Regions from separate parts of the Alloalcanivorax dieselolei B5 genome, predicted to be linked through region 3. Evidence: predicted binding sites of a transcription regulator. Region 3 holds the regulator's gene; each other region holds the start of a gene.
What was found. The regulator sigma-54, encoded in region 3, starts transcription at its own class of promoters, with help from an activator protein. The targets are predictions, from matches to a motif close to TGGCACNNNNNTTGCTNT.
Positions count from the first base shown of each region.

Region 1: a site for sigma-54 is predicted at 4,014-4,031, ahead of glnK (P-II family nitrogen regulator). Genes of this name have one in related genera too.
Region 2: a site for sigma-54 is predicted at 3,365-3,382, ahead of B5T_RS05750 (putative urea ABC transporter substrate-binding protein). Genes of this name have one in related genera too.
Region 4: a site for sigma-54 is predicted at 2,089-2,106, ahead of atzF (allophanate hydrolase). Genes of this name have one in related genera too.

Region 1 is NC_018691.1:4,632,933-4,638,218, forward strand. It holds gene B5T_RS20760 (sensor histidine kinase) at 1-933, opposite strand, end outside; gene B5T_RS20765 (response regulator transcription factor) at 942-1,640, opposite strand; gene B5T_RS20770 (IS5/IS1182 family transposase) at 1,714-1,968, shown strand; gene B5T_RS20775 (ammonium transporter) at 2,235-3,494, opposite strand; gene glnK (P-II family nitrogen regulator) at 3,571-3,909, opposite strand; gene B5T_RS20785 (accessory factor UbiK family protein) at 4,219-4,476, shown strand; gene B5T_RS20790 (alkyl/aryl-sulfatase) at 4,480-5,286, opposite strand, start outside.
Region 2 is NC_018691.1:1,259,812-1,265,097, forward strand. It holds gene B5T_RS05735 (urea amidolyase associated protein UAAP1) at 1-433, opposite strand, end outside; gene B5T_RS05740 (ABC transporter ATP-binding protein) at 451-1,233, opposite strand; gene B5T_RS05745 (ABC transporter permease) at 1,253-2,068, opposite strand; gene B5T_RS05750 (putative urea ABC transporter substrate-binding protein) at 2,108-3,154, opposite strand; guanidine-I (ykkC/yxkD leader) riboswitch at 3,209-3,308, opposite strand; gene B5T_RS05755 (dienelactone hydrolase family protein) at 3,506-4,276, opposite strand; gene B5T_RS05760 (hypothetical protein) at 4,273-4,623, opposite strand; gene B5T_RS05765 (hypothetical protein) at 4,732-5,190, opposite strand.
Region 3 is NC_018691.1:3,972,152-3,977,437, forward strand. It holds gene lptC (LPS export ABC transporter periplasmic protein LptC) at 1-245, shown strand, start outside; gene lptA (lipopolysaccharide transport periplasmic protein LptA) at 220-855, shown strand; gene lptB (LPS export ABC transporter ATP-binding protein) at 858-1,583, shown strand; gene B5T_RS17665 (RNA polymerase factor sigma-54) at 1,709-3,175, shown strand; gene hpf (ribosome hibernation-promoting factor, HPF/YfiA family) at 3,244-3,543, shown strand; gene ptsN (PTS IIA-like nitrogen regulatory protein PtsN) at 3,552-4,025, shown strand; gene rapZ (RNase adapter RapZ) at 4,098-4,952, shown strand; gene B5T_RS17685 (HPr family phosphocarrier protein) at 4,949-5,218, shown strand.
Region 4 is NC_018691.1:781,199-786,484, reverse strand. It holds gene atzD (cyanuric acid amidohydrolase) at 1-944, opposite strand, end outside; gene B5T_RS03630 (LysR family transcriptional regulator) at 1,069-1,971, shown strand; gene atzF (allophanate hydrolase) at 2,146-3,927, shown strand; gene uca (urea carboxylase) at 3,940-5,286, shown strand, end outside.

The DNA.
Region 1 (5,286 bases), 660 kb from region 3:
TCGCTTTCCATGTTCGATATTGGCAATCCGCAAAAGAGCATTAAAAGTTGCAATCATGCGGTTTGTTTCATCAGCGATATCATCAATGCTAACATCGCTTTCTCCTTTTTTGAGAGCCTCGATATGATGACTTAACCGTGTTAAGGGGGTACGTAGATCATGAGCGATATTGTCTGAAACTTGTCGTATTCCCGCGACCAAATCTTCAATGCGCCCCAACATGTTATTAAAAGTATCGGCAAGCGGCTTAAAATCACCCGTTGCGTGCTCAGTAGGAATACGCGCAGAAAGCTTTCCTGTTTTAATAACCGTATCTGCTGTTTGATGAATCAAGCGCATGCGCTTCAAAATCATGGCTCCCATCAAAAACCCGATAAGCGCCATCATGAAAACCAAGGCAGTTGTAATCCAGGCCACCCCCATAATAGCCGCTTCAAGAGTTTGAAACGCATCAACATCGCGCCCGACAAGCAGACTCATACCGTCACCCACTGTGAGCGTTTTGGCTAAAACATCATAATGCGGAAAAAATGCATCTTTTTGTTCCGGTGCATTGCCAATCACCTCACCATAAGGGATATCATAAAGAACAAAATCACCGTCTTGATCCTCCATAACGCTAGGCACTGTATACAGGTTGCCTGTTATGCGGTTTCCATTTTTATCACTCAGCAAATAAAAACTGCCGATATCTGGGCTTTCCAGGCGCTGCTCAACGGCCTTACGAAGTGTCGCCTCTGGATTTTCGGAGAAGTCATAAACATCACTAAAACCGTGAATATCGACCTCTAACGCGGCTTGTGTTTCCGTATAAGTATTGCCGTGATAAGCGATATACAAAAAGCTGCCCGCCACACAAGCCGCAATGATCAATACGCCTGTATAAAGAATGGCCAGATTGCGAACATTGCTAATCCATGCGCCGAGCTGCATAAAAAATCCTAATTTTCTCTAAAAATATAGCCAGAGCCGCGCACCGTTTTTATAAAGGATGCTTTTCCCTTATCATCAATCTTGCTGCGGATGCGGCTGATATGTACATCTATCACGTTGGTTTCCGGATCGAAATGATAATCCCAAACCTGTTCCAGCAGCATTGTGCGTGTCACCAATTTACCTCTATTCCGCATGATATATTCCAGCAAACGAAATTCACGTGGTTGAACTTCTATGGCCTGGCCGTTCTTTGTGACTTTATGTTTCAGCAAGTCCAATTCCAGATCCGCGACCTTAAGTATGGTATCTGCTGACTGTCTAGGGTTATGGCGTTTGGCAATAACCTCAAGTCGTGCCATCAATTCGGAAAATTGAAACGGTTTAACCAGGTAATCATCTCCGCCGGCCTTTAACCCGTCTACCCGATCATCAACATCCCCCAATGCGCTTAAAATCAACACAGGGGTTTGGATTCCACTGGCGCGTAGTGTTTTTAGAATCGTCATGCCATCCGGTGCAGGAAGCATGCGATCCAGAACAATGGCGTCAAATTCTTCCGTTGTAGCCATAAATAGACCATCACGGCCAGAGTCCGTCTGCTCTGTCGTATGGCCATGTTCGCTTAATCCTTTCAGGATATAAGACCGAACCGTTTCATCATCTTCTACAACTAAAATGCGCAACAGAACCTCGCGTTCTTTCATTTTAATCCAGGAAACCTCTGAATAATTTCCCGATTTTGTCATAATATCCAAAATTTCCCGAGAGCACCCGACCATGAATCAAATCAGCTTTGCCGAAGCCGAGTACAACTACAAAAAGAAGAAAATCCGGCGCGAGAAGTTTCTCGAGCAGATGGACAAGCTGATCCCCTGGAAGCGCCTGGAAAACCATATTCGACGCTATTATCCCAAGTCAGGGAATGGCCGCCAACCCTATCCGTTGGAAGTCATGCTGCGTATACATTGTATGCAACTGTTCTACAACCTGAGCGATTGGGTATCACATCGATTTTCCTTTTGTTTGATTTGAACAGAAAATCAAAGGATAAAGGCTTCCGGCTTTTCTCGGGGTTGCTGACACATTAAATTTTGTTAATGATAGCCTCCCCGAATTTCCGCCTATATTTGTGCTGAAAACCTTATTCAGGGGCACATCGCGATGCGCCCAGGTAAGCGCCGCCAATTGGATGAAGACTCCCTGGAAAATCGAATTGAGCGTGTCAACTCTATTCAGGACGGGTGGCCACAAAAAAGGGCGCCTCGCAGGCGCCCTTTTTTCGTCGGGAAGGTTGTCGATCAGCTCTTCACGAACTCCGGGTAGGCTTCCATACCGCAGTCCACCAGATCCATGCCTTCGTACTCTTCTTCCTCGGTGACACGAACCCCCATCACCGCCTTGAGGATGCCCCAGACGATCAGGCTGGCCACGAACACCCAGATGAAGATGGTCAGGGCGCCGATGATCTGACCGGAGAAGGACGAGTCACTGTTGGTGATCGGCACCAGCAGCAGGCCCAGCAGACCCACCACGCCGTGCACCGAGATGGCGCCCACCGGGTCGTCGACTTTCAGCTTGTCCAGGGTGACGATGCTGAACACCACTAGCACACCACCGAGCGCACCAAACAGGGTCGCCAGCAGCGGTGTCGGCGTGGACGGCTCGGCGGTGATCGCCACCAGCCCGGCCAGAGCGCCGTTGAGCAGCATGGTCAGGTCGGACTTGCCGAACAGGATACGGGCCACGATCAGGGCGGCGATGGCGCCACCGGCGGCGGCGGCGTTGGTGTTCATGAACACCACGGCCACGGAGTGCGCGTTGGCGGCGTCACCCAGTTTCAGCACGGAACCGCCGTTAAAGCCGAACCAGCCCATCCACAGGATGAAGGTACCCAGGGTCGCCAGCGGCAGGTTGGCGCCGGGAATGGCGTTGATCTGCCCGTTGGCGCCGTACTTGCCTTTACGCGGACCGAGCAGCAGCACCCCAGCCAGAGCGGCGGCGGCGCCGGCCATGTGCACGATGCCGGAACCGGCGAAGTCGGAGAAGCCCAGGTCGCCCAGGTTATACATACCGAAGACGTCGGCACCACCCCAGGTCCAGGCGCCTTCCAGCGGATAGATCAGGCCGGTCATGACCACGGCGAACAGCAGGAACGCCCACAACTTCATCCGCTCAGCCACGGCACCGGAAACGATGGACATGGCGGTGGCCACGAACACCACCTGGAAGAAGAAGTCGGACGCACCAGAGTAAACGGAATCACCATCGAAGCCGTTCTCCGCGGAAGCGGACAACACGCCACCCAGATCGAAGTCGGTAATGCCTTTCAGAAAGATGCCACCGTCGTACATGATGGCGTAGCCGCACACCATGTACATGGTGCAAGCGATGGCGAACAGCGCCACGTTCTTGGTCAGAATTTCAGTGGTGTTCTTGGCGCGTACCAGGCCCGCCTCCAGCATGGCGAAGCCCGCGGCCATCCACATCACCAGTGCGCCACAGATCACGAAATAAAAAGTGTCGATGGCGTACTGCAATTCAAAGATTTGGTTTTCCACGTTGCAACCCTCCGAGAAATAAAAACGTGTCCAAAAGCCTTGGCATGGGTCGATTCAGCACACGTTCTAAAACTTCTTAAATGGCATCCTCACCGGTTTCGCCGGTACGAATGCGAATGGCCTGCTCGAGATTGGTGACGAAGATCTTGCCGTCACCGATCTTGCCGGTGTTGGCGGCCTTGGTGACTGCTTCGATCACCTGGTCCAGGCTGCCATCGGCAATGGCCACTTCGATCTTCACCTTGGGGAGGAAGTCGACGACGTATTCCGCACCACGATAGAGCTCGGTGTGCCCCTTTTGGCGGCCGAAACCCTTGACCTCGGTAACGGTGATGCCCTGAACGCCGATCTCGGACAGTGCTTCACGCACATCATCCAATTTGAACGGCTTGATAATGGCTGTAACCAGTTTCATTGCTATCTCCTCAACGCTCTTAACGCGTCCGGTAACGTCCGTTTCGTTTCAGGCCCCTCTTTGGTTCCCGATCCATCCACTTGCGCGAACGCTCTGACCCATCTTGTGCACGACCCATGCCAGTTTTAAAAAGTCACGCTTTCTCAAAGGGTTACATCGCCGACGCGGGCCACGCTCCGACTCCGCTGCGGTATAATAGTGCACCGACTTGGAGCGCGTTCCATTTTGGGGCACGGCAGTCAGTGCCGCACAACCCCGACCTGGAGTGATACCATCACGCCGACTGAACGCATAGTGGAGCCTACGGCCATGCAAAGCCAACCCTTTATCGATCGACTAATGGCCGACATTCAGCGGCGCCTGCCCGGGGATCCGGGGCAGCTGCGCGACGATGTGGAACACAGTATAAGGGCAGTGCTGGGCGAAGCGCTGGCGCGGCTGGATTTGATCAGCCGGGAGGAATTCGATGTGCAACAGCGGGTGCTGGAACGCACCCGCGAGAAGCTGGAAACGCTGGAAAAGCAGGTGGCGGCGCTGGAGCGCGCCGCGCAATCAGACGAACAATAGCGGTTACCCCAGCGTCGCCGGGGTAACGATATTGAAGGAAGACTGGAACTGATCGAGCATGCTGAACAGAGCCGCCACCTTGGCCTGGTCCCCGGCCACCGCCAGCCGACCGTCCTGCATGCACTGCGGCAACGTCAGTTTACCCAGACCGACTTGATCCAGGTCGGCCTTGCCCATGGTGACGCTGGCGTCGGCGTTATCATGGCGGTGCCCTTCCAGATAGGTGAGCACGCCATTGCGCACGGTCAGGGCGAAGTCCTGATCCAGATCCGGGAAGTGCCAGTTCAGGGTCATCGGTTGTGACGCGGCCTTTTCGCTGTCCAGCCGGATCGCCAGCAAGGAAAAGAAAAACGCCGGGGTCAGCGCCCGCACCAGATCCGGTGCTTGCCCGCCCGGCACCCGCTTGACGCCCTTGCGCAGTTCCTGGGCACCGGTGAGGTAGGCGTTGCGCCAGGTAGTGTTCTCGCACTGATACCCCAGTTGTTCCAGGGTATCCGCCTGCAATTCCCTGGCGGCGGCGTTGTCCGGATCAGCGAACACCACCTGGTTGACGATCTCCGCCACCCAGCGATATTCACCGCGTTCGAATTCCGCTCTGGCTTTTTCCAGTACCGCTTCGGCACCGCCCATCCACTCGATGGTACGGCGGGCGCTTGCCACCGGCGGCAGCGGATTCAGGTGGGCCGGATTGGCGTCGTAGAAACCCATGTAGCGTTGGTAAACGGCGCGCACGTTGTGGCTTACCGAGCCGTAATAATCGCGGGCATGCCAGCGTTGCGCCAACGGTTGCGGCAGACTTTTGATGTGCTC
Region 2 (5,286 bases), 2.2 Mb from region 3:
TGAGATTGGCGGCCAGGTCCCGCTCTCCCAGGCCGTATTTGGCCAGCTCGGTGAGGAAACTGGCGTGGCCGCTCAGGGTCCAGTCGTTGCGGTATTGCTGGTAATTGTGCTCACCGTATTTCTCCAGCAGGCGGGCATCGTCCAGGTTACCGCAGACGGTGTCGTGCCAGCCGAAGCTGTCGTCGACAATGGAGGCGAACACCCGGCCCATGTCGGAGTAGAGACAATTGCCGCGGGTCAGTTTGAAGGTGTGCTGACCCTTGAGGGTGTCCGGGGCGTTGTAACGCTCCAGTTTTTCTTCCGGGTTGTAGAACAGCATGCCGACGTTGGCGCCGCCTTCCAGGTCGGTAAGACGCAGAGCGGTGCCGCGACGCAGGCGAAACGACCAATGGGCGCCGCTGGGCATGGTGTAGTCGTACAGCAGTTCGGTCATGAAGGTCTCCTTGTACGTTAGGCCATGGTGCGGGCGGTGGCGTCCGCCTGCTCCTGGATGGCCGTGAGCGTGCCTTTGTCGCAATCCCCCACCGGCAGGTCGTAGGTGATGCGCGCGCCATAGGCGCCGGGGGCTTGCGGGTCCAGGCGGGTCTTGTCGAACACCCACAGCCGGGTGCCGAGATAAAAGCCCTCGGCGAGGTCATGGGTGACCATAAAGATGGTCAGCCCTTGTTCCCGCCACAGATCCAGCACCAGGTGGTGCATGTCGCGGCGGATGCCGGGATCGAGCGCGCCGAAGGGTTCGTCCAGCAGCAAAATGCGCGGCCGTTTCATCAATGCCTGGGCGATGGCCAGGCGTTGCTGCATGCCACCGGACAATTCGTGGGGAAATTTACCGGCAGCCTGGGTCAGCCCCACGGATTCCAGCATTGCCATGGCGGCGTCCTTCAAGGCTTTGCGTTTGCCGCCGAAGGCGCGGCCGATGAGCTTGTGGCGGTGCAGCTCGTCGGACAGCATGACGTTTTCCAGCGCGCTCAGATGCGGCAGCACCGAATAGCGCTGGAACACGATGCCGCGGGTCTCGTCCGGCTGATCCGGGATCGGCGCGCCGTCCAGCAGCAGCTTGCCCCGGGTGGGCGATTCGGTGCCGAGCAGCATTTTCAGAAAGGTGGTCTTGCCGCAGCCGGAGGCGCCCACCAGGGTGACGAATTCCCCTTCCTGCACCTCGGCGTTGAGGCGTTCCAGCACCACCTGGTCGCCATACTCCTTCCACAGATTGTTCATTTCGATGATGGCCATGGGCCTCTCCTCGCTTTACTCAGTGGCTGCCGTGGAACCAGGGGTAACGCCAGCGGGAATAACGGGCCAGCAGGAAATCGATGGCGAACGCCAGCAGGGTGATCCAGAGCACGTAGGGCAGGATCACATCCATGGACAGGTAGCGGCGCACCAGGAAAATGCGATAGCCCAGTCCCTCGGTGGCGGCGATGGCTTCGGCGGCGATCAGGAACAGCCAGGCGGATCCCAGTGACAGCCGCACGGCGCTGATCAGGCGCGGCATGATTTGCGGCCACACCAGACGCAGGATGATCTGCCAGGTGTTGGCGCCGAGCGTCTGCATCTTGATCACCTGCTCGGCGGGGATCTCCTGAGCCCTTTGCTGCAAGTCGCGGATCAGGAACGGCGTGATGCCGATGATGATCAGCATCACCTTGGCCAGTTCACCGAGGCCGAACAGAATGAACAGGATTGGCAGGATCGCCATCGGCGGCACCAGCGACAGCCCGGTGATCAGCGGGGACAGACCGGCGCGGGCATAGGGCAGGGTGCCGGTGACAATGCCGAAGACCAGCCCCATCAAGGCGCTGATGCCGACGCCGATGGCCAGGCGGGTGAGGCTGGCCAGGGTATCCGCCCATAACAGGTACTCGCCGCTGCGCTTGCTGGGTTCGAACGCCATGCGTTGAATGGCATCGCCCATGGCGCTGAACGCCGGCAGCAGTTTGTCGTTGGGGTTGGCTTCCAGGCGGGCGTCGGAAGCCAGCAGGTACACCACCAGCAGAAGGGCGAAGGGCAACAGCCCCAGCGCCCAGGTGGCGACCCGTCCGGGTTGCCGGTTGATCAACTTCTTCATGGCGACTCCTGTGGGCGGTGACAAGGCACGAGGGGCCGGTTACAGCTCACCCTCGGCGGCCATCGTCATGTAGGTCGGGTCAAAGCGCAGTTTGACGTTGCCGTTGTTGCCGTAGACGCCGGCGGGGGTTTCCACGCCAACGAAGCCGGCATCCGGGGCGCCTTCGCCGAGCAGACCGTGGTCAAAAGAGAATTCCGCCACTTTCTGCATGGTGTCCTTCAGCGCCGGGCTGTTGGTGAAGGTGACCGCGTCCTCGGCTTTGTCGAACAGGCGGGTGGCGTCGAGCTGCATCCGCAGGCCGTCCAGGTCGGTGGCGGCGACATTGGCCAGATGCTGGCGGAAGCCGCTGTCATTGAGGTGCCCCATGATTTCGTACCAGGCGCCGGTGAGCGCTTTGCCCAGGGCTGGATTGGCTTTCAGGGTGTCGGTGTTCACCACCATCAGGTCGATGATTTCGCCGGGAATTTTGGAAGAGTCGAACACCAGATTGGCTTCCGGAGACTCCTTGATTGTGCCCAGCAGCGGATTCCAGGTGGCCAGGGCGGTTACGTCGGGGGTATTGAAAGCGGATACCAGATCGGCGTCGGCGGTGTTGACCACGGTGATGTCGCGCTCGCTGAGTCCCACGCTGTCCAGCGCCCGGGCCAGCAGGTAGTGGGAGACGGACAGTTCCACCAGATTGACGCGACGGCCCTTGATGGCCTCGAGTTTATCGGCGTCCTTGAGCACGATGCCGTCGTTGCCGTTGGAGAAGTCACCAACGATCAGCGCGGTGCTGTCGACGCCGCCGGCGGCGGGGATGGTCAGGGCGTCCATGTTGGTCATGGTGCAACCGTCGAACTGGCCGGCGGTGTACTGGTTGATGGACTCGATGTAGTCGTTGATCTGTACCACTTCGATGTCGATGTCGTACTTGTCCGCCCATTTGTCGACGATGCCTTCGGCGGCGCCGTAGTCCCAGGGCAGCCAGCCCACGTAGATGGACCAGCAGACCTTGAAACTGTCCCGGGCCTGGGCCTGGACAGGGGTGGCGAGCGTCAGGGCGAGCAGGGCGGTGGTGCAGACGGTGGTGAGCAAACGGGTCATGTCGGACCTCCTGGGTTACGGACGAAGAGGAATCCAATGACAGGTGTCATCGTGTCCTCCCGGGCTTTTGTCCCGCCGTGTAACCTTCAGCGAAGGTCGACTGCTCTCGGACCAGGCATCGGCGGCGCCGATCGGAACCCTAGCGGTCTATTGGAAGCAAATTGTCGAGTGTGGATGGCCACCGGCCATTCGATTCCTCACGCCGGTATACCAGCAAGAGCGGTGCCAAATCGGTGCAGGCCAGGGATTGCGGGGGATCGGGGGAGGAAAAACGGGGTGGAGGGCCTGCGGATGGGGCGGGCATGGCGCCAGTTTGGTGCGCCATGCCCGAAGGTGGTGCATTCAGGGGCGTCAGGGTGTGCTATCGAGAAACTCCGTCAGTGCCCGCCAGCTCTCCCGGTCGGCTTCGGCGTCGTAGGCCAGGGGCATGTCGAAACGCTGACCAAACTGATCCGCCTCGGGATTGGTGAAGCCGTGCTTGGCGTCGGGGAAGCTGAGCAGCTGATATTCCGCGCCGGCGTTGTTCAGTTCCTCCACCAGTGCCGAGACCTGCTCCGGTGGCACCATGGGGTCGGCCTGCCCGGTGGCCACCAGGATGCGTGCCTTGATGTCGCCGGGACCCGCTGGATTTTGCGTCGCCAGGGTGCCGTGGAAGCTGGCCACGCCGGCCAGATCATTGCCCCCGCGGGCCTGCTCCAGCACCACGCCGCCACCGAAACAGTAGCCCACCGCGTAAATCCGGTTGTCATCCACATACTGCATCTTGCGCAGCAGCGTCTTGGCGGCATTGAAGCGGGCGGTCATCTTTTCCGGCTCGGCCAGGGCCTGCTCCATGAACGCCTTGGCGTCCTTGGGGTGCTGCGCCACTTTTTCGTTGTACATGTCCACGGCCAGTGCCACGTAGCCTTTTGCGGCCAGTTGCCGACTCCGGTTACGGATGTAGTTGTTCAGGCCCCACCATTCGTGGACCACGATGACGCCGGCGGTGACCCGCTCCTGATCCTCGTCCATGTACAGTACCCCGGTGCCGACGCCACCGGGCAGGTTCACTTTCTGTTCAATGATATCGGCCTGGGCCAGGGAACCGAGCAGCAGCAGGCTCAGCGCGATCAGGCGGGTCATGAGTTCTCCTTGTCCGGGGTGTCGGGGGCGGTGGTGGCGTCTTCCCAGACCCAGCGTAATGGCTCGCCGAAGTCGTCATAGATCAGCCGGCGGCGCGGCGTCGTGGATCTGGCGCGGCGTACCTTGGGTTTGTGCTTGCGGGCGTCGATGGTGGCGGCCAGCCGTGACAGATCAGTGCGCTGGGGCCTGGGCGTGTGGCTGAACGGGGATAACGGCCGGGCACCTTGCGGGGGCTCGCCGCTGGTGCCGGGCGGCACGCGCTTGATACTCCCGCCCCGGGACAGAAAACGCTCCATATCCCGGCGCAGTCGCTCGCGCTGCTGTTCCTTGGTGGTACGCACTTTCATGGGGAAGGCGAATCATCGGCGTGGACGACCTTCAACGATAGCAGCGCGGCGGTGGGAAGGCCACCGGAGAGAGACGCCGGTGGCGCATTTTCAGGGCCCGGCGGAGGTTTAAAGCGCGGTTCGCGGGCGTTTGGGGATGGTGGTGTCCTCGGCGCCACTATCGTCGGCACTCTTGTTGTCCGCCTTGTTGTCCGCACGACCACCGCCACCGGCACGCAGAGGGTGACAGTTTTCTATCACCACTTGGCCTTCCAGCAGATTGCCACGGGAGTATTCACGGAAAATACAGCGGTTGGTTTCCGGGTCGTAGTTCTCAAGCCACAGATTGTCGCCTTTCCAGGTGGCGGCGATGTGCTGCTGCCCCGCCGGCACGCTCAGCGTCATGGTGCCGCCCAGCCGCTTGACGAAAATCTGCTCAAGCCAGAAGTAATACAACACGGTGCCCGCCAACCATACCAGCACCGCCAGGATCACCGCCGGTTTCCACTTGCCCATGCGGGCACCGACCAGGAACAGACTGAGAAAAATCAGGATCGCAACCAGAACCCAATAGAGGTAAGTAATCATGCGTGTCTCCGGAAATCCTTGTATTGTAGTGTCGCCGCCTTCGCTGGCGGAGCGGGGTATGTTTTGATGATAGCAACTGTCGACGCGGGAGATGTA
Region 3 (5,286 bases):
ACAACGGCGATGTGATCGTCTTCGAAAACAACGTCGAGGCGGTCAGCAAGAACAACGGCGTCACCCTCGATACCCGGGAGCTGCACTACCTGAGCCGTGATCGCCAGGTTTCCGCCCCGGACACCGTCAATATGCGACACAGTGAAGGCAGCACCCGGGCGGGCCGCATGGACGCGGACCTGGACACCGGGCGCATGACTCTCAAGCAAGGAGTAGTAAGTGAATTCAAAGGACCCAAGCCATAACGGTCCGGTGCATGGCCCGCTGCGCCGTCTGCGCGCGGTAATCGCCGCCGCCATTCTGGTTCCAGCGCTGGCCGTGGCCCAGTCTGGTGCCGAAGGCCCGGTGGAGGTCAGCGCCAACCAGGCGGTGTTCGAACGGGACGCCGGCACTGGCGTATACCGGGGTGACGCCGAGCTGATCCAGGGCAACCGTCGACTCAACGCCGATGTCTTGCGGCTGTTCACCGAGAACGAGCAACTGGTGCGGGTGGAAGCCACCGGCAGTCCGGTGCGCATGCGCGAAGGCAAGGACCTGGACGCCCACGCCGACAACCTGGTCTACGATCTCAAGCGCCGTCGTCTGATCCTCACCGGCAACGCCTATGTGCAGCATCAGGGCAACACCTTCGAAGGGGCCCGGGTGGAATATGACCTCAACTCCCGACGGATGGATGCCAGCAGCGAGGGCGACAAACGGGTGCGGCTGGTGATTCCCGCCGCCAATGCCTCCCAGGCTCAGAGCGGCGATAACGGCGACGAGGCGTCGCAAACCGGCGAAGACAACCAGGGCCAGGACGACGGCGCGCCACAATCGCCCGCCAACAGCACCCCCAATGAAACGGAGAGCCCCTGACCATGGCGAAACTGAATGCCCGCCAACTGGCCAAAAGCTACAAAGGGCGCCGTGTCATCGAGGACGTCTCCCTGGAAGTGGAAGCGGGCCAGATCGTGGGCCTGCTGGGCCCCAACGGCGCCGGCAAGACCACCTGCTTTTACATGATCGTCGGGCTGGTGGAAGCGGACGCCGGGCGCATCGAGATCAACGGCGAGGACATCACCCACCTGCCCATGCACGGGCGCGCCAAGCGCGGTATCGGCTACCTGCCTCAGGAGGCGAGCATCTTCCGCCGTCTGACCGTGGAACAGAACATCATGGCGATCCTCGAAACCCGCAAGGAACTGAGCAAAGCCGAGCGCGAGCAGGAGCTGAACAATCTGCTCGAGGAATTCCACATTACCCATATCCGCGACAGCATGGGCATGAGCCTGTCCGGTGGCGAGCGGCGGCGGGCGGAGATCGCCCGTGGCCTGGCCACGGATCCGGCGTTCATTTTGCTCGATGAGCCGTTCGCCGGGGTCGACCCGATCTCGGTGAATGACATCAAGGGCATCATTCGTCATCTCAAGGATCGCGGCATCGGCGTGCTGATCACCGACCACAACGTGCGCGAAACGCTGGATATCTGCGATACCGCCTATATCTGCAGCGCCGGTAACATCATCGCCGAGGGCGATTCCCAGACCATCCTCGGTAATCAACAGGTCCGCGACGTCTATCTGGGCGCCGACTTTCGGCTATGACGCGCCTCTACTCTTTTTCAATTGCAATTTCAACATTGGCATACATATTGCTTAAATGAATTGCGAAACCTTGAAAGACGCTGCTATTCTGCCGCCTTGGCGATTCACCGGACCACCAAGGCAGTATGAAACCGAGTCTACAACTCCAGATCGGCCAGCAGCTCACCATGACGCCGCAGTTGCAGCAGGCGATTCGCTTGCTGCAACTGTCGACGCTGGACCTGCGCCAGGAAATCCAGCAGGCGGTGGAAACCAACCCCCTGCTGGAACTTGAAGAGGGGGTCGAGGCCTACACCGAGGACGACACCCCCGCCGATGACGATTGGGAAGCGGAGGAAATGGACCTCGAACGCGACGAGGCCCTGGACGACCTGGTGGATGGACCGGTGGAGAGCGACAGCGAATGGGACGACCTCTATGTGGGCCAGTCCGGTTCCGGCTCGGGCGGCGGCGAGGACGATGACGCCGACGCCTGGCAACAGCGCCACGTCGCTCCGGTCACCCTCCAGGACCATCTGCTCTGGCAACTCAATCTCAGCCCGATGAGCGACCGGGACCGGGTCATCGCCGGCATCCTCATCGACGCCCTCGACCACCGTGGCTACCTGTCCCTGCCCCTGGATGATCTGCTCGACACCGCCGAGCGGCAAATCGCCGACGCCGATGATCCGGTGGAGGAAGACGAAGTGGTGGCGGTCCTGCACCGACTGCAGCAATTCGACCCGATCGGCGTGGCCAGCCGTGATCTGGCCGAATGCCTGGGCGTGCAATTGCGCCAACAGCCCGCCGACACCCCGCACCTGGACACCGCGACCGCCCTGCTCGGGCATCTCGCGCTACTGGAAAAGCACGACTATGCCGGACTGCGCCGCACCATGGGGGTGACGGAAAGCGATCTCCTCGACGCCCTGGCGTTGTTGCGCACCCTGGACCCGGCCCCGGGCGAACAAATCGGCGGCGAGGTGGCGGAATACGCGGTTCCCGATGTGGTGGTGCGCCCCTTCCGCGGCGGCTGGCGGGTGGAACTGAACGAAGAAGTCCTGCCCAAGGTCAACCTGAACGCCCAGTACGCCCGCCTGGCCCGCCGCACCGAGGGCGAGGACGGCCAGTACCTGCGTAACTGCATGCAGGAGGCGCGCTGGTTCCTGAAAAGCCTGCAAAGCCGTAATGACACCCTGCTGAAGGTGGCCCGGCGCATCGTCGAGGTGCAGCAGGACTTCTTCCACTATGGCGAGGAAGCGATGAAACCGCTGGTGCTGGCCGATATCGCCGAGGCGGTGGAGATGCACGAATCCACCATCAGCCGGGTCACCAATCAAAAGTTCATGCTCACGCCCCGAGGGGTGTTCGAGCTGAAGTATTTCTTTTCCAGTCACGTGGACACGGAAGGCGGCGGTGAATGTTCTTCCACCGCCATTCGTGCCATCATTAAGAAGCTGGTCGCCGCCGAGAACCCTCGCAAGCCACTCAGCGACAATAAGCTGGCCAGTTTGCTCAATGAGCAAGGGATCAAGGTGGCGCGCCGGACCGTCGCCAAGTATCGGGAGGCGATGCGAATCCCGTCTTCCAGCGCTCGCAAACGTCTGGTTTGACGACGCGGGAAACGGCTTATAACCCGGGCCAGAGGCCGGGGTTAAATAACGAGGCAAAGGAGCCAGCTATGCAAATCAACATCAGTGGCCATCACCTGGATATCACCGAAGCCCTTCGTGATTATGTGGACGACAAGTTTTCCAAGCTGGAACGGCATTTCGACCAGATCACTAGCATTCAGGTAATCCTGTCCCCGGAGCCGAACACCCACAAGGCGGAATCCACCATCCACATTTCCGGCGGCGAAGTCTTCGCCACCGCCGAGGCCGGTGACATGTACGCGGCTATTGATGCCCTGACCAGTAAGCTGGATCGTCAGATTCTCAAACACAAGGAGAAGACCGTGAGCCGCAAGCACGGTCACTAAGCGGATCTATGCGAGTACGAGAACTTCTCACCGAGGACCGCACCCATAACGGTATCGAGGTGGGTAGCAAAAAACGCCTTCTGGATCAGGTTGCCGAGCTGGCCGCGGCCAGTTGCGGCGACCTCGGTGCCCAGGACGTGTTCGATGCACTGGTGGCCCGGGAGCGCCTGGGCTCCACCGGTATCGGTGAAGGCATCGCCATCCCCCACTGTCGGCTCGGACGCTGCGAGCAGGCAGTGGGCCTGCTGCTGAAACTGGCCGAACCGGTGGACTTCGATGCCGTGGACGGCCGGCCGGTGGATCTGGTGTTCGTTCTGCTGGTGCCTGAACAGAACCCCGAACAGCACCTCAAGACCCTGAGTCACCTGGCCAACCTGTTCAACGACGAGGATTATCGGCGTGAACTGCGCCAGGCCACGGACGATCACCAACTCTATATTACCGCCGTGGAGTCAGAGGCCGAATTGCGCCTGGCTTCATAAGCTACGACGGGGCCCATGCGGCCGGTTCTCCCCGGCCCGGGCGTCTTTTCGGGGAAGAAAGCGTCAATCGCCATGAAACTGACCATTCTCAGCGGCCGGTCCGGATCCGGTAAGACCACGGCTCTGCAAGCACTGGAAGACCACGGTTATTACTGCGTGGACAACCTGCCTCTGGGCCTGTTGCCGCAACTGGCCGGGCAACTGGATGACGAGGACCGGGTGCTGGAGCGGGTGGCGGTGGGGATCGATGCCCGCAACCTGCCGCGACAACTGCTGGCCTTTCCCTCCACCCTGGCGGAACTGCGCAAGTTGCAGGTGGAAACGGAAATCATCTTTCTCGACGCCGATCACGGCACCCTGCTCAAACGCTTCAGTGCCACCCGGCGCCCACACCCGCTCAGCGGCGATGATCGCACTCTGGCCGATGCCATCGCCTATGAAGCCGAACTGCTCTCCGACATCCGCATGCGCGCGGATCTGGTGATCGACACCAGCACTCTGGATGTCCACTCCCTGCGCAACCAGATCCGCCAGCGGGTAGCCGGCCGCAACGTCAAACTGTCGCTGTTGATCCAATCGTTCGGCTTCAAGAACGGTCTGCCCAACGACGCCGATCTGGTCTACGACGTGCGCATGCTGCCCAATCCCCACTGGCACGGCGATCTGCGGGCCCTGACCGGTCGCGACGACAAAGTAGCGGCCTTCCTGCAATCTCATCAGGAAACCGAGGATTTGATCGACGATATTTTCCAGTTTCTGGTTCGCTGGCTACCCCGCTATGCCGCCAACGACCGCAGTTACGTTACCGTTGCCATCGGCTGCACCGGTGGCCGCCATCGCTCCGTCTATCTGGCCGAGCAGTTGGCTCAGCGCCTGCGCAATAAAGCCATCCCCCTGCATGTGCGGCATCGGGAGCTGGAGGGATGATCGAGAGGGAACTCACCATCATCAACAAACTGGGACTGCATGCCCGCGCCGCCGCCAAAGTGGTCAGCGTGGCGTCACGTTACAGCTGCACTATTCAGGTGCTTCACAACGAGCGTCAGGTCGACGCCAAGAGCATCATGGGCCTGCTTACCCTCGGCGCCGCCAAAGGCACCAACCTCAGGGTGCGGGTGGACGGCGATGACGAGCAGCCGGCCATGGCGGAACTGGCCGACCTGTTCGCCCGCCGTTTCGACGAAGAAGAGTGAAGAGGCCACTGTAGGAGCTTGCCCTGCAAGCGAACTCTTTGAACGTTGCGCATTCGCTTGCAGGGCAA
Region 4 (5,286 bases), 1.7 Mb from region 3:
CGGGTGGCATTAATGTCACTGTCATCCCACATGATGTGGCGGTGACCACGAATCAGGCCGTTGCGCGACGGCTCAGCCTTGGCCAGCAGCGCCACCAGTTCACCGGCGCCATCACCGGGCACCCGGGCAAGCGCGCGGGCCACGGCATCCGCATCCAGGGCATCGGCCATCACGTCATGGCCGATCCGGAATTCCGAGTCCCATCCCGGCGCGTTACCGAGTACCAGGATTTCGTTGCGCATCAGTTCAATCCCGGCGGAAGTACTGGCGCGGCCGGAGTACAGGCCGAACTCGTGACAGACGGCGGCGTCCCGCAATTGCGCCGGCTCGAGCTCTCCCAATGCAAGCGCCACGCCAAGCGCCGAAGCGCCACGCGAATACGCCATCGACTCATAGGTATCGGTAGTAGCGACGGCGGCACCACGCCGGGCCGCTTCGTCACAGCGGGCGGAGGTCAGCAGCGGACATTTGATCTGTACGAAATGCACGTCCTCGTTGCGCTCGATGCCGGCGCGGGCCATGGCCTCGCGTACCGCTTGCGCGGTGGCATCGATCTGCGCCCACCGACCGATCTGCTCCGGCAGAAAGGCCGGTGTGAACGCGACGCCCGCCGCCAGCCCCGGCGACGTCGAGAGCGCGGGTTCGTCCATCACCTCGAACACCAGAATATGCGGTGACAATCCCCCTTCGGTGCCACCGGACATGACCAATGCAATGCGTTCCGCCACCGCCTCGTCGCTCAGACCCAGAACCTCGGAGAAAAGCCGGGTCAGCGCCAGGGTGGACAGCGCGCGGGTGAAGTCGTTGACACAACCATTGCCTTCGGTCTTGCCGAGAACCGCGATCACCTTATCCGCGTTGACCTCGCCTTCGCCCAGCGCCCGTCGCAGAGGGGAAACATCGTCCGGGGCGGCGGTGGCGAAGCGGTGAACGCGGGTTTTCATGACAGGCAATCTCCGGTGGGCCTGGAAACGGGAGCACGATAAGATTTATCCGGCGATTCAAACCAGCGCTATTTATTCACCATTGCGATGCCGTTACGGCATCACTCAGTCGGAGAGCCTGTTCATGTATAACCTGCGTCTGCTCCGTTACGTTGACGCCGTTGCCCGCAGCGGCTCCATTCGCAAAGCCGCGGAACAGCTCAACGTGGTGTCCTCGGCGGTCAATCGCCGCATCCTGGATATCGAAGATGAAATCGGCACGGCGTTATTCGAACGGCGTCCGCGTGGCGTGCGGCTCACCGCCGCCGGTGAACTGTTCATTGCCTACGCCCGCAAGCAGATCGCCGACTCGGAACGCATGCTCTCGGAGATAGAGGACTTGCAAAGTGTGCGGCGCGGGGAAGTCCGCATTGCCGCCATCGAGGGCATGGCCGCCGAGTTCCTGCCCAGGACCATAGAGGCCTTTCAGCAGCGCCACCCCAAGATCCGTTTTCGCGTTTACATCTGCGGGCGTGGCGACATCCATACCCGGCTGAAAGAGTTCGAGGCGGACATCGGCCTGGTATTCAATCCACCGGCCGATGCCGAAATCCGGCCGCTTCTCGAAGTGGAGCAACGGCTCTGCGCGTTCGTGGCACCGGATCATCCGCTGGCGGCACGAGAGTCGGTTCGTCTGTCCGACTGTATCGCCTACCCTCTGGCGGTGCCGGACACCTCACTGGGCGGGCGTGCTCTGCTGGATGAATTTCTGGCCCGCCGCTCGCTACGGCTGGAACCGGCGCTGGAATCCAACTCCTTCGAGATGATGCGGAACTTCGCCATCAAAAGCGGCGGCGTGTGCTTTCAAATACAAAGCGGCATGCCACCGGCTCATCTGCCCGGCGGCATGCATGCGCTGCCGTTGTCCGACCGGGGCCTGCGGCGCGGCCGCCTGACCTTGTGCATGGAGCATTCCCGCTCGCTGCCAGTAGCCACCGCGCGCTTCGCCGAATATTTGAAGCAACGTCTGCGGGAGGAAACCTCCTGATGCCTGCCCCTTTCTGGGGCCAGCGCCCCAGAACAGCGCACGACGGCCCCGGATAATCACCACTCCGGCGCCGGCGAATAGGCGATATTTCCCCATTTATAGCGCACCGCTGCGGGTTGGCACCGCCTTTGCACTGACTCGCATACCTACTGGTATACAACGAGGTATGCGAACGTGCTTGGCTGGACTCTGGAACAATGGCGTGACGCCTATCAGACGGGAGACTACACGCCGGTCTCGGCAATGAAAGCGCTGTACACGACTCTGCGTGACAGCGAGCGGAGTCTGTGGATTCACCTGCTGGACGAGTCCGATCTGGTGGCCCGGGCCGAGCAACTGAGCGATCCCTCCCTGCCTCTTTACGGCGTTCCGTTCGCGGTGAAAGACAACATCGACGTGGCCGGTCTGCCGACCACCGCCGCCTGCCCCGCTTTCACTTATACCGCTGAACACACCGCCCCGGTGGTACAGGCATTGCTGGATGCCGGCGCCATTCTGGTCGGTAAAACCAATCTGGATCAGTTGGCCACCGGGCTGGTCGGCGTGCGCTCGCCCTACGGCGCGGTGCCCAATCCGTTCAATCCGGACTACATCACCGGCGGCTCCAGCTCCGGCTCCGCCGCCGTGGTTTCCCAGGGGCTGGTACCGTTCGCGCTGGGCACCGACACCGCCGGTTCCGGTCGTGTGCCCGCCGGTTTCACCAACACCGTCGGCCTGAAACCCACCAAGGGCAGCATGAGCGCCCGTGGCGTGGTACCGGCTTGCCGCACTCTGGATTGCGTCAGCGTATTCGCCCTGTCAGTGGCGGATGCGGAAACCGTTTACGACCTGTATCGCGGCTACGATGCCGAGGACGGCTACAGCCGCCCGGACCCGGCGGCACGCCCCAAGGCCCTGCCGGCGCGGCCGAAGCTCGGTATTCCCGATCAACTGCCCTGGTTCGGCGACACTCAGGCGGAGCAGGTTTGGCAGCAACAGCTCAGCGCCATGGCCGAAATCGCCGAATTAGTGCCGCTGGATCTGCAGGTGCTGCACGACACCGCTGCCCTGCTCTATCAGGGCCCCTGGGTAGCCGAGCGTTACTCCGTGGCGGAACCCTTGATGCAAGAACAGGACGCGCTGCTGCCGGTGATCCGCGATGTCATCGGCGTGGCCGAGGGCATGAGCGCGGTCGATGCTTTCCGTGCTCAGTACAAACTGGCGGATCTGAAACGCCAGGCCGATGCCCTGCTGTCCCAGGTGGATGCGCTGCTGGTGCCGACCTCACCGGGCATCTATCGCATCGGCGACGTCAACGCCGATCCCATTCGTCTCAACAGCCAGCTCGGTGTTTGGACCAACTTCGTCAATCTGCTGGATCAATGCGCCCTGGCCCTGCCCGGCGGCTTCCGCGAGGACGGTCTGCCCTGCGGAATCACGCTGATTGGCCCGGCCTGGCACGACGCCGCCCTGGCCGAGTTCGGGCGCCGCTGGCAACGGCATCAGCCCTGGCAGGCCGGTGCCGTTGGCAGCGATCTGCCGCAAGTCCCCCCCGCGCAAGCCAGCGAAGACCACGCCGATCACATCACCGTCGCGGTGGTGGGTGCCCACCTCAGTGGCATGCCTCTGAATGACCAACTTACCGAACGCGGCGGCGTCTTGCTGGAAGCCACCGAAACCGCGCCCTGTTATCGCCTTTATGTCCTGGCCAATACCACGCCGCCGAAACCCGGCCTGATCAAGAGCGATGACGGCGCCGCCATCCAGATCGAACTGTGGCAACTGCCGGTCAGCGAGTTCGGCGGCTTTGTCGGGCTGATCCCGCCACCGCTGGGGATCGGCTCACTGGAAACCGCCAATGGCCGCCTGGTGAAAGGGTTCATCTGCGAAGGCTGGGCCATCGACGACGCCACCGACATCACCGCACTGGGGGGCTGGCGGGCCTACATCGCCCAACGGCAAAACACGGCAAACTAAAACGGGATCGGAATGATGTTGAAAGAAAACGGGTTGAAGGGAACCGGATTGAAAAAAGTGCTCATCGCCAATCGGGGGGAAATCGCGGTCCGCATCTGCCGCACCCTGAAACAAATGGGCATCGCCTCCGTGGCGGTATACTCCGACGCCGACCGCAACAGTCAGCACGTCAGCGCCGCCGATGAAGCGGTGGCACTGGGCGGCCAGACCGCCGCCGAAAGCTATCTGCGTACCGACGCCATTCTGAAAGCGGCGCGGGAAACCGGCGCCGACGGCATCATTCCCGGTTACGGCTTTCTTTCCGAGAACGCCGACTTCGCCGAAGCCTGTGACGCCGAGGGCATTGCCTTCATCGGGCCGACGCCAACGCAGTTGCGCCAGTTCGGGCTCAAGCACGAAGCCCGCGCCCTGGCCGAAGCCGCCGGCGTGCCACTGGCACCGGGCACCGGGCTGTTGAAGGATCTGGATGAAGCCCGGCAAGCCGCCTTGGAAATCGGCTATCCGGTGATGCTGAAAAGCACCGCCGGCGGCGGCGGCATCGGCCTGACCCGCTGCAACAGCGAAGAGGAACTGGTGGCGGCGTTTGAATCCGTGCGCCGGCTCGGTGAGAGCTTCTTCTCCGACAGCGGCGTGTTTCTGGAGCGGTTCGTGGCCCGGGCACGCCATATCGAAGTACAGATTTTCGGTGACGGCGACGGTACCGTGCTGGCGTTGGGGGAGCGGGAGTGTTCGCTGCAACGCCGCAACCAGAAAGTGGTCGAGGAAACCCCGGCCCCGAATCTGCCCGAGGCCACCCGCGAACAGTTGCGCGAAAGCGCGCGGCGCCTCGGTGAGTCGGTCAACTACCGCTCCGCCGGCACCGTTGAGTACGTGTACGACGACGAGCGCGACGAGTTTTATTTCCTCGAGGTCAACACTCGCCTGCAGGTGGAGCACGGCGTCACCGAGGAAATCTTCGGCGTCGATCTGGTGGCGTGGATGGTGATGCTGGCCGGAGGGGAGCGCCCACCGCTGGACCAGACCTACCAGGTCAATGGTCACGCCATGGAGGTTCGTATTTATGCGGAAGACCCGCTGAAGGCGTTCCAGCCCAGCCCCGGTGAACTCACCGAAGTGGTGTTTCCGGCGGCGGCGCGTCTGGACGGTTGGGTCGACACCGGCACCGTGGTCAGCCCCCACTACGATCCTCTGCTGGCGAAACTGATCGTGCATGCCGACGATCGCGAAGCCGCTCTACGGAAAATGCAGACCGCCCTGGCGGAAACCCGCCTCAGCGGCATTGCCACCAACCTGGATTACCTGCGGCAGATTCTGATCGACCCGAACGTGGCGGCAGGCCGCGTCTCCACTCGTTATCTG